DNA from 2 places in the Paraprevotella xylaniphila YIT 11841 genome. Region 2 is predicted to be linked to the other one. Evidence: riboswitches for the same ligand, from Rfam matches in the RefSeq annotation. Region 2 holds a riboswitch; the other holds the start of a gene.
The links. Region 2 has a riboswitch for thiamine pyrophosphate ahead of E0E47_RS02815 (thiamine phosphate synthase). Riboswitches for the same ligand answer to the same signal wherever they lie in the genome.
Positions count from the first base shown of each region.

Region 1: linked by a shared signal. The riboswitch ahead of thiS (sulfur carrier protein ThiS) and the one ahead of E0E47_RS02815 (thiamine phosphate synthase) in region 2 are both predicted to bind thiamine pyrophosphate.

Region 1 is NZ_LR215980.1:2,052,147-2,056,574, reverse strand. Features, by position in the region: gene E0E47_RS08820 (BT_3928 family protein) at 1-800, shown strand, start outside; gene E0E47_RS08815 (SPOR domain-containing protein) at 886-1,419, shown strand; gene folE (GTP cyclohydrolase I FolE) at 1,424-2,011, shown strand; gene E0E47_RS08805 (ferritin) at 2,128-2,610, shown strand; TPP riboswitch at 2,748-2,840, shown strand; gene thiS (sulfur carrier protein ThiS) at 2,907-3,104, shown strand; gene E0E47_RS08795 (thiazole synthase) at 3,171-3,947, shown strand; gene thiH (2-iminoacetate synthase ThiH) at 3,961-4,428, shown strand, end outside.
Region 2 is NZ_LR215980.1:697,398-701,825, reverse strand. Features, by position in the region: gene E0E47_RS02825 (DEAD/DEAH box helicase) at 1-977, shown strand, start outside; gene E0E47_RS02820 (Rpn family recombination-promoting nuclease/putative transposase) at 1,058-2,035, shown strand; TPP riboswitch at 2,276-2,374, shown strand; gene E0E47_RS02815 (thiamine phosphate synthase) at 2,440-3,072, shown strand; gene thiC (phosphomethylpyrimidine synthase ThiC) at 3,085-4,428, shown strand, end outside.

The DNA.
Region 1 (4,428 bases), 1.4 Mb from region 2:
ATAAAAATAGAATTATCAACCTTTTAAAAAGAAAAGAAATGAGAAAGAAAATTGTAGCAGGTAACTGGAAGATGAACCTGAATTTGCAGGAAGGTGTAGCTTTGGCTACTGAGTTGAATGTGGCTTTGGCTGCCGACAAACCAAATTGTGACGTGGTCATCTGTACACCGTTTATTCACTTAGCTTCCGTAGCCGCAGTATTGGATGCCCAGACTATCGGCTTGGGTGCAGAGAATTGTGCAGACAAGGAAAAAGGTGCATACACTGGCGAAGTGTCTGCCGAGATGGTAAAATCTACCGGTGCGCAGTATGTCATCTTAGGCCATTCGGAGCGTCGTGCTTACTATGGCGAGACAGCTGAAATCCTGAAAGAGAAAGTAAACTTGGCTTTGGCCAATGGTTTGAAAGTCATTTTCTGTATCGGCGAGGTACTGGAAGAGCGCGAGGCAGACAAGCAGAACGAAGTGGTGAAGGCTCAGTTGGCCGGTTCTTTGTTCGATTTGACGGCAGAACAGTTCTCCAACATCATTTTGGCCTACGAACCGGTATGGGCTATCGGCACGGGAAAGACGGCTACGGCTGAACAGGCGGAAGAGATGCATGCTTTCATTCGTACGACTATTGCCGAGAAGTTCGGCGTTGAGGCTGCCGAGAATGTTTCTATCCTTTATGGTGGAAGCTGCAAGCCTTCGAACGCAAAAGAGATTTTTGCAAAGCCCGACGTGGACGGTGGTTTGATTGGTGGTGCTGCTTTGAAGTGTGCAGACTTCAAGGGTATCATTGATGCTTGGAAAGCTTAATCAGAGTAGAAAAACGGAGTCATTCCGAGGTCGCCTTTGTGTCTCGGAATGGCTCTCTTTTATGGTTTTATATTCAAAAGGCTATATGATGAAAAGATTCTTCCTATCGTTGTTTTGGTGTGCCGTAAGTTGGCTTCAGGTTTCAGCGCAACAGAAGTTTGTGGACAAGTTGGTGAAGCCTGTGGACGGGCAGGGGACGGTACGTGTGATTCAGGATGCCGAGATTACCCGGATGGTAAATGGCACAGGGGCGGGGAATGAAAATTCCACTTCACTTGCGGCTTCCGGACGTATATCCCAGTCGATAACGGAGAATGGTAATTCATCTGTAGGCCATAAGCCCGTACGGAAAATGAAAGCCAACGGCTACCGGATTCAGGTTTATGCGGGGGGGAACTCCAGGACAGCCCGCCAGGAGGCGCAACGGATGGCCGGAAAAGTGAAGAGTTACTTCAGCGACATGGCTACTTATACCCATTTCCAGAGTCCGCGTTGGATTTGCAGGGTGGGTGATTTCAGAACGTACGAGGAGGCCAATCAGGCTTTGCACGAATTGCGTGCAACCAAGCAATTCGATGAGGCATTGATTGTAAAATCTGTAATTCAAATACCTTATTGAACAGATGGAATGTCAGGTTTATAACGAAACGGTACAACGGGAATTAGAAACCCACTATAAGGCTGTTCTGGCTTTGTTGGGTGAAGATACCGAACGTGAAGGATTGCAAAAGACGCCTTATAGGGTGGCCAAGGCGATGCAGACGTTGACGCGGGGATATGCCGAAGATCCGAAAGAGATTCTGAATTCGGCCAAGTTCAAGGAAGACTACCGTCACATGGTGATAGTGAAAGACATAGATTTCTTCTCTTTGTGCGAACATCACATGCTGCCTTTTTACGGGAAAGCGCATGTGGCTTATATACCCAATGGATACATTACGGGGTTGAGCAAGATTGCCCGTGTGGTGGACAGCTTTTCCCATCGTCTTCAGGTACAGGAAAGGATGACGCTCCAGATTCGGGATTGCATACAAGAAGCGTTGAACCCGTTGGGCGTGATGGTCGTAGTGGAAGCTCGGCACATGTGTATGCAGATGCGTGGAGTGGAAAAGCAAAATTCGGTGACTACGACCAGTGATTTTACAGGAGCGTTTAATCAGGCTAAAACCCGGGAGGAGTTTCTCAACCTTATTCATCGTGATTCTCTATAACAATCCGTAAAATTAAGAATAAATAGCTGACATGATGATGAAATCGGGTGTTCTGGCACTGTAGTTGTAGTTTACTATAATAAAGTGAAGTTGTTTAATTTTTAATATATACGAATATGATTTCAGACAAATTGCAGAAAGCTATTAACGAACAAATCGTGGCCGAGATGTGGTCGGCTAACTTGTATTTATCCATGTCCTTCTATTTGCAGAGGGAAGGTTACGACGGTTGTGCCGCATGGATGAAGAAACAGTCTCAGGAAGAATTGGAGCATGCTTACGACATGGCGAATTACGTCATCAAACGTGGTGGAGTGGCCAAGGTAGATAAGATTGATGTGGTTCCACAGGAATGGGACGGTGTATTAGGCGTTTTTGAAAATGTGTACGAGCATGAATGTCAGGTATCCAAGTTAATTGAAAACGTGGTGAAAGTGGCTTCCGAAGAAAAGGATATGGCTTCTCAGGATTTCTTGTGGGGATACGTGCGTGAGCAAGTGGAAGAGGAATCTACGGCGCAAGGTATTTTGGAAAAGATCCGTAAAGCCGACAAGGCCGCTTTGCTGTTCATTGACGATAAGTTAGGACAGCGGTTATGATTCGTGGGTAGTATTTATATGCCACATATAAGGAAATCGTTTCTCGATTGTGTCGGGGAACGATTTTTGTTTTCTTTTTGTTATAAAATGATAGCGGAGTGTTACGTTATTTCCCTTTTTTGCGTATCTTTGTCCGAGTAAAGACAAAGGGGTGCCCGGACAGGGGCTGAGATTATACCCTCGAACCTGATGCAGTTCGTACTGCCGTAGGGATTGGATTTCCATTATCTTTCCATATTGCCGTTTGTGGTGCTTCTTTGTACTTGCTTTTTCAGAAATCATTAAAAGTAGATGAAATGAAAATTTTGGTGAATAACAAAGAAGTGGAAACGGCTGCCGTTTCGATTTCTGCATTGATGGAAGAACTATCGCTTCCGTTTCAGGGGGTGGCTGTGGCCGTGGAGAACCGTTTGGTGCCCCGTACCCAGTGGGCCGATTATGTGTTGACCGAGGGGGTGAGCATTGTCGTTATCAAAGCGGCATGCGGAGGGTAGCGTCCGGTTGGTATTTGTAGGACACTGGTGTTCAAGAATTTTAATTTAATATCATAGCATAGGACAATGGAAAAATTAGTCATAGCAGGACGGGAGTTTGCTTCCCGTTTGTTTTTAGGTACAGGTAAGTTTGATTCCAACGACCTGATGGCCCGTTCCATCATGGCTTCCGGAACGGAAATGGTGACGGTAGCCATGAAGCGTATCGAACTGGAAGACAAGGAGGATGACATGCTGAAGCATATCGTGCGTCCCGAGATACAATTATTGCCGAACACGTCGGGTGTCCGGAATGCCGAAGAAGCCGTGTTCGCAGCCCAGATGGCACGCGAGGCATTCGGTACGAACTGGTTGAAGTTGGAAATTCATCCCGACCCACGTTACCTGTTGCCCGATTCCACGGAGACCCTGAAGGCCACGGAGCAGTTGGTGAAGTTGGGCTTTGTCGTATTGCCTTATTGTCAGGCCGATCCTACGCTTTGCAAACATCTGGAAGAAGCCGGAGCGGCCACAGTCATGCCTTTGGGAGCACCCATCGGGACAAACAAGGGATTGCAGACCCGTGATTTCCTGCGTATCATCATAGAGCAGGCCAATGTGCCGGTTGTCGTGGATGCCGGTATCGGGGCACCCAGTCATGCCGCCGAGGCCATGGAGATGGGAGCTTCTGCCTGTTTGGTGAATACGGCCATAGCCGTGGCCGGCGACCCGGTGGCGATGGCCATGGCTTTCAAGCAGGCTGTGGAATCCGGACGTATGGCATACGAAGCCGGATTGGGATTGCAGGCAGACAGTTTCGTGGCAGAGGCGAGTTCGCCCCTGACGGCATTTTTGAACGACTAAACGGGAAGAAGATATGTTTTCGGACGAATTGGAAAAGATTTCATGGGAGGAAACCACGGCGCGGATCAATGCCAAGACGGAAGCCGACGTGCGCCGTGCCCTCTCGAAAGCACATTGTGACGTGGACGATTTCATGGCTTTGGTGTCTCCGGCAGCCGCTCCCTATTTGGAGACAATGGCGCGGTTGAGCCGTAAATATACCGAAGAGCGTTTCGGCAAGACCATGTCCATGTTCATACCTTTGTATATCACCAACTCCTGCACCAACTCCTGCGTGTATTGCGGTTTCCATATCAGCAACCCGATGCGCCGCACCATTCTGACGGAGGAGGAGATAGAGAACGAATACAAAGCCATCAAGAAGTTGGCACCTTTCGAGAACCTCTTGATCGTGACGGGAGAGAATCCGGCCAAGGCGGGCGTGCCTTATCTGGCGCGTGCCTTGGATTTGGCCAAACCCTACTTCAGTAACCTGAAGATA
Region 2 (4,428 bases):
TCACCGCAAAAGCACAATATTCCACTTTGTTCGACGTAAAAGATAATCTTGCTGCCGTACAGTTCGAGGACTGCCGCACAGCTATCGTAGACAAGAACGGAAGAATACGGATGAAAACCGACAGGTACAAGCGTATGAAATTCTTGCCGGACAACATCGTGGCCGTAACAGACCGGAATGACAAAACGTCCTACATAGATTTAAGGTGCAACCAATACTACCCGGACAAGCCGATTGTAATGAAATTCGGCCAAATAGAAATACTCCAAGTAGGCCGCATGTTCTACAGCCGTACGAAGCATGCCTATGTGAACCGTTCGGGCATCGACCGGCACGATTTTTTTTCAAGGGGCTTCTATCTGCTCATTTACGATCCTTTCATCACTCCCGAATTTAAATATGTAGAAAGCACGGAAGACTCCTTGAACAAGGACTATGTTTGCATATTGGAAAATGACGAGGATAGCTATTATCGGTTTTGTGGAAAACTGCCAGACGGAAGCATCGTGATTGCCGACGGAGAAGGAAGATACTACCATGCAGAAGCCGGTAAAGAAAAACGGTATATCGCCTGCATGACTCCCGAGACGCAAACGGAGAACTTCAAGGCTGCTGTATCAAAACTGATGTCCGAAGCAAGGGAATGTGCCGCCCAAAAGCAAGCGGACAAACAACGTACGCAAGAAAAGAAACAGAAAGAACGGTTGGCCACCTTACAAAACGCTGTGCCGTTCAAGTCCGGACTGAAATGGGGACTGAAATCGGGCGAGCGTATCATCGTACCACCCATCTACCGCCGTATCCAAAAGCCGATAGGCAACTATTGCGCAATGGAAGAAAACCCGAACCAGTGGGGTATCATCATGTTGGACGGGAAAGTCGTGGTAGAGGCCCGATATATAAACGTGGAAATAAAAGACAACGGAACGGCCAACCTGACAATCATACCGGGAAAGACAAAAACCATAAAATTATAGTATTTTCCTTTGGTATTACTTTGATTTCTTACGATAAATCCGTTCCTTTGTATTGGCATAAACCCTAAAACAAGATTCTTATGGGCAAGTTAAAGGACAGATACATACGATTCGACTGGGCCATCAAGCGGATGCTACGCGACAAGGCCAACTTCGCCGTGCTGGAAGGGCTGCTCACCGTGCTCTTCGAGGACAAGACGCAAATCGTGGAAATACTGGAAAGTGAGGGAAACCAATTGGCCGAAACCGACAAGTTCAACCGCGTGGACATCAAGGCCAAAAACAGCAAGGGAGAAATCATACTCGTGGAGGTGCAGAACACGCGGGAGGTTTATTATCTGGAACGCATTCTCTACGGCGTGGCCAAGACCATCACCGAACACATTTCATTAGGCGAGAGCTATGGAAACATCAAGAAGGTGTACTCCATCAGCATCGTCTATTTCGATTTGGGAAAGGGCAACGACTACCTCTACCACGGGCAGAACCGTTTCATCGGCGTACACACTTCCGATGAACTGCAAATCTCGACCAAGCAGGAGGATGCCATCCTGCCCAAATACCCAAGGGAGATCTTCCCGGAATATTACATCATCCGCGTGAACGAGTTCGACAAGGTCGCAAAGACGCCACTGGAAGAATGGGTGAACTACCTGAAAACCGGAGAAATCGAGCCGGATACGAAAACTCCGGGGTTGAGCGAAGCACGGGAGAAACTGAAGTACTACAGCATGACGCCTGGTGAACGGTATGCCTATGACGAACATCTCAATGCCATTATGATACAGAATGACGTGTTGAGCACAGCCAAACTGGAAGGACTGACCGAAGGAAGAGCCGAAGGAAGAGCTGAAGGAAGAGCTGAAGGAAGAGCTGAAGGTAGAGCTGAAGGAAGAGCTGAAGGGATAGCAGAAGGACGTGCCAAAGGATTGGCCGAAGGTAGAGCCGAAGCTATTCTGGCAACTGCACGTAATCTAAAATCCATGGGCTTCCCAACAGAAGACATCTCACGAGCCACCGGACTTACAATAGAGGATATACTGAATATTTTGCGCTAAACTTTTTGTTCGACTGCAAACGTTTGTCAACCTCAAGCGGTTGTCCTATGATTGTGAGGACAACCGCTTTTTCGTCTGCACCCTACTTTATTCAATGAAAACAGGAAAATAGTTCGCATGGGACATTTCAGTCAACCAACTTGTGCTGAAAAATGCCAGACACGGAAAATCTCGATTTATCTCATATTCCCAATAAAAATCTTTTTTCATCTTCTCATATTAATTATTATGCGTATCTTTGCTATTACAAAGGGGTGCTTGCCTGGTTGGGCGGCTGAGATTATACCCTGTGAACCTGATGCAGGTAATGCTGCCGAAGGGATTGTGCCTGACAAGAGACATATATCACAGCATATTCTTCTCTCCCTTTTTGTCGTAACCTTTATTTAAGAGAAAGGGTATATATGCAGAACTTACAATTTATCACACATTACACGGAACAGTACGGTTACGCCGATGCCGCACGCCTGGCACTGGAAGGCGGTTGCCGTTGGATTCAACTCCGGATGAAGGACGCATCGCCCGAGGAATGGATGCGGACGGGCGCGGAAGTGGAAGCTCTGTGCCGCCGGTATGGTGCCACCTTCATCTTAGACGACCATGTGGAATGGGTGGATGTCTTGCATGCCGACGGCGTCCATCTCGGGAAAAGCGACATGCCCATCGACGAAGCCCGTAGGCTTTTGGGACAAGACCGCATCATCGGCGGAACGGCCAACACATTGGAAGACGTGATGTTGCATGCCGCACGGGGAGCAGATTACATCGGTTGCGGCCCGTTCCGTTTTACCACAACGAAAGAAAAGCTCGCCCCGACCCTCGGTTTGGAAGGGTATCGCCGAATCTTGGACGGCATGAAAAAGAAAGGCATTTCGCTGCCACTGATTGCCATCGGTGGTATCACAAAAGAGGACATCCCGGCATTGATGGAAACGGGCGTGGACGGCATTGCCCTGAGCGGCACGATCCTGAAAGCTGGAAATCCCACAGAAGAAACCCAGAACATCCTGAGAATATTGAACATACAACAATCATAAAACAAAAAGTATATGGACGATAAAATCAAAATCACTTATCCGGGATCGGAGAAAGTTTATATGACGGGCAAACTGCATCCGGAAATCAAGGTGGGGATGCGCAAGGTATTGCTGACCCCGACCGTCACCATGGAAAACGGGAAACGGATAGTCAAGGAAAACGCTCCGATATATGTATATGATACCAGTGGCCCATATAGCGACCCGAACGTGAAGATAGACCTCAAACAAGGATTACCCCGCATGCGGGAATCATGGATTTTGCAGCGGGACGACGTGGAACAGTTGGACGGACTGACATCCGAATACGGACGGATACGTCAAGAAGACAAAAGTCTGGACCACTTGCGTTTCTCGCACATCCAACGGCCTTATCGCGCCAAGGCCGGACGGCAGGTGTCCCAGATGTATTATGCCAAACAGGGCATCATCACACCGGAAATGGAATATGTAGCCATCCGGGAAAACATGAACTGCGAAGAACTGGGGATAGACACTTATATCACACCCGAATTCGTACGCGACGAAATTGCAGCCGGACGTGCCGTATTGCCGGCCAATATCAACCACCCGGAAGCAGAACCGATGATCATCGGACGTAACTTCTTGGTGAAAATCAATACGAATATCGGCAATTCGGCCACGACCTCCGGCATTGAAGAGGAAGTGGACAAATGCCTATGGAGCTGCAAATGGGGAGGCGACACGTTGATGGACCTCTCTACGGGCGACAATATCCATGAGACGCGCGAATGGATTGTGCGTAACTGCCCTGTGCCGGTCGGCACCGTGCCGATGTACCAGGCTATGGAAAAAGTGAAGGGAAAGGCCGAGAACCTGACCTGGGAGCTGTTCCGCGACACGCTTATCGAACAATGCGAACAAGGCGTGGACTACTTCACCATACATTGCGGCATCCGGCTGAAAAACGTGCACTATGCCCATGAACGGCTATGCGGTATGGTGAGCCGGGGCGGAAGCATCATTTCTCAATGGTGCTCTTATCACCAAAAAGAGAGTTTCCTATATGAACACTTCGATGACATCTGCGACATCCTGGCACAATATGACGTGGCCGTATCATTGGGAGACGGATTGCGCCCCGGAGCGATATTCGATGCCAACGACCAGGCACAGTTTGCCGAACTGGATACCATGGGCGAACTGGTACAACGGGCATGGGCGAAAAACGTACAGGCCTTCATCGAAGGGCCAGGACACGTGCCGATGCATAAAATCCGCGAAAACATGGACCGGCAAATTGAAAAATGCCACGAAGCACCTTTCTATACGCTCGGCCCGCTAGTGACCGATATAGCTCCGGGCTACGACCATATCACCAGTGCCATCGGGGCG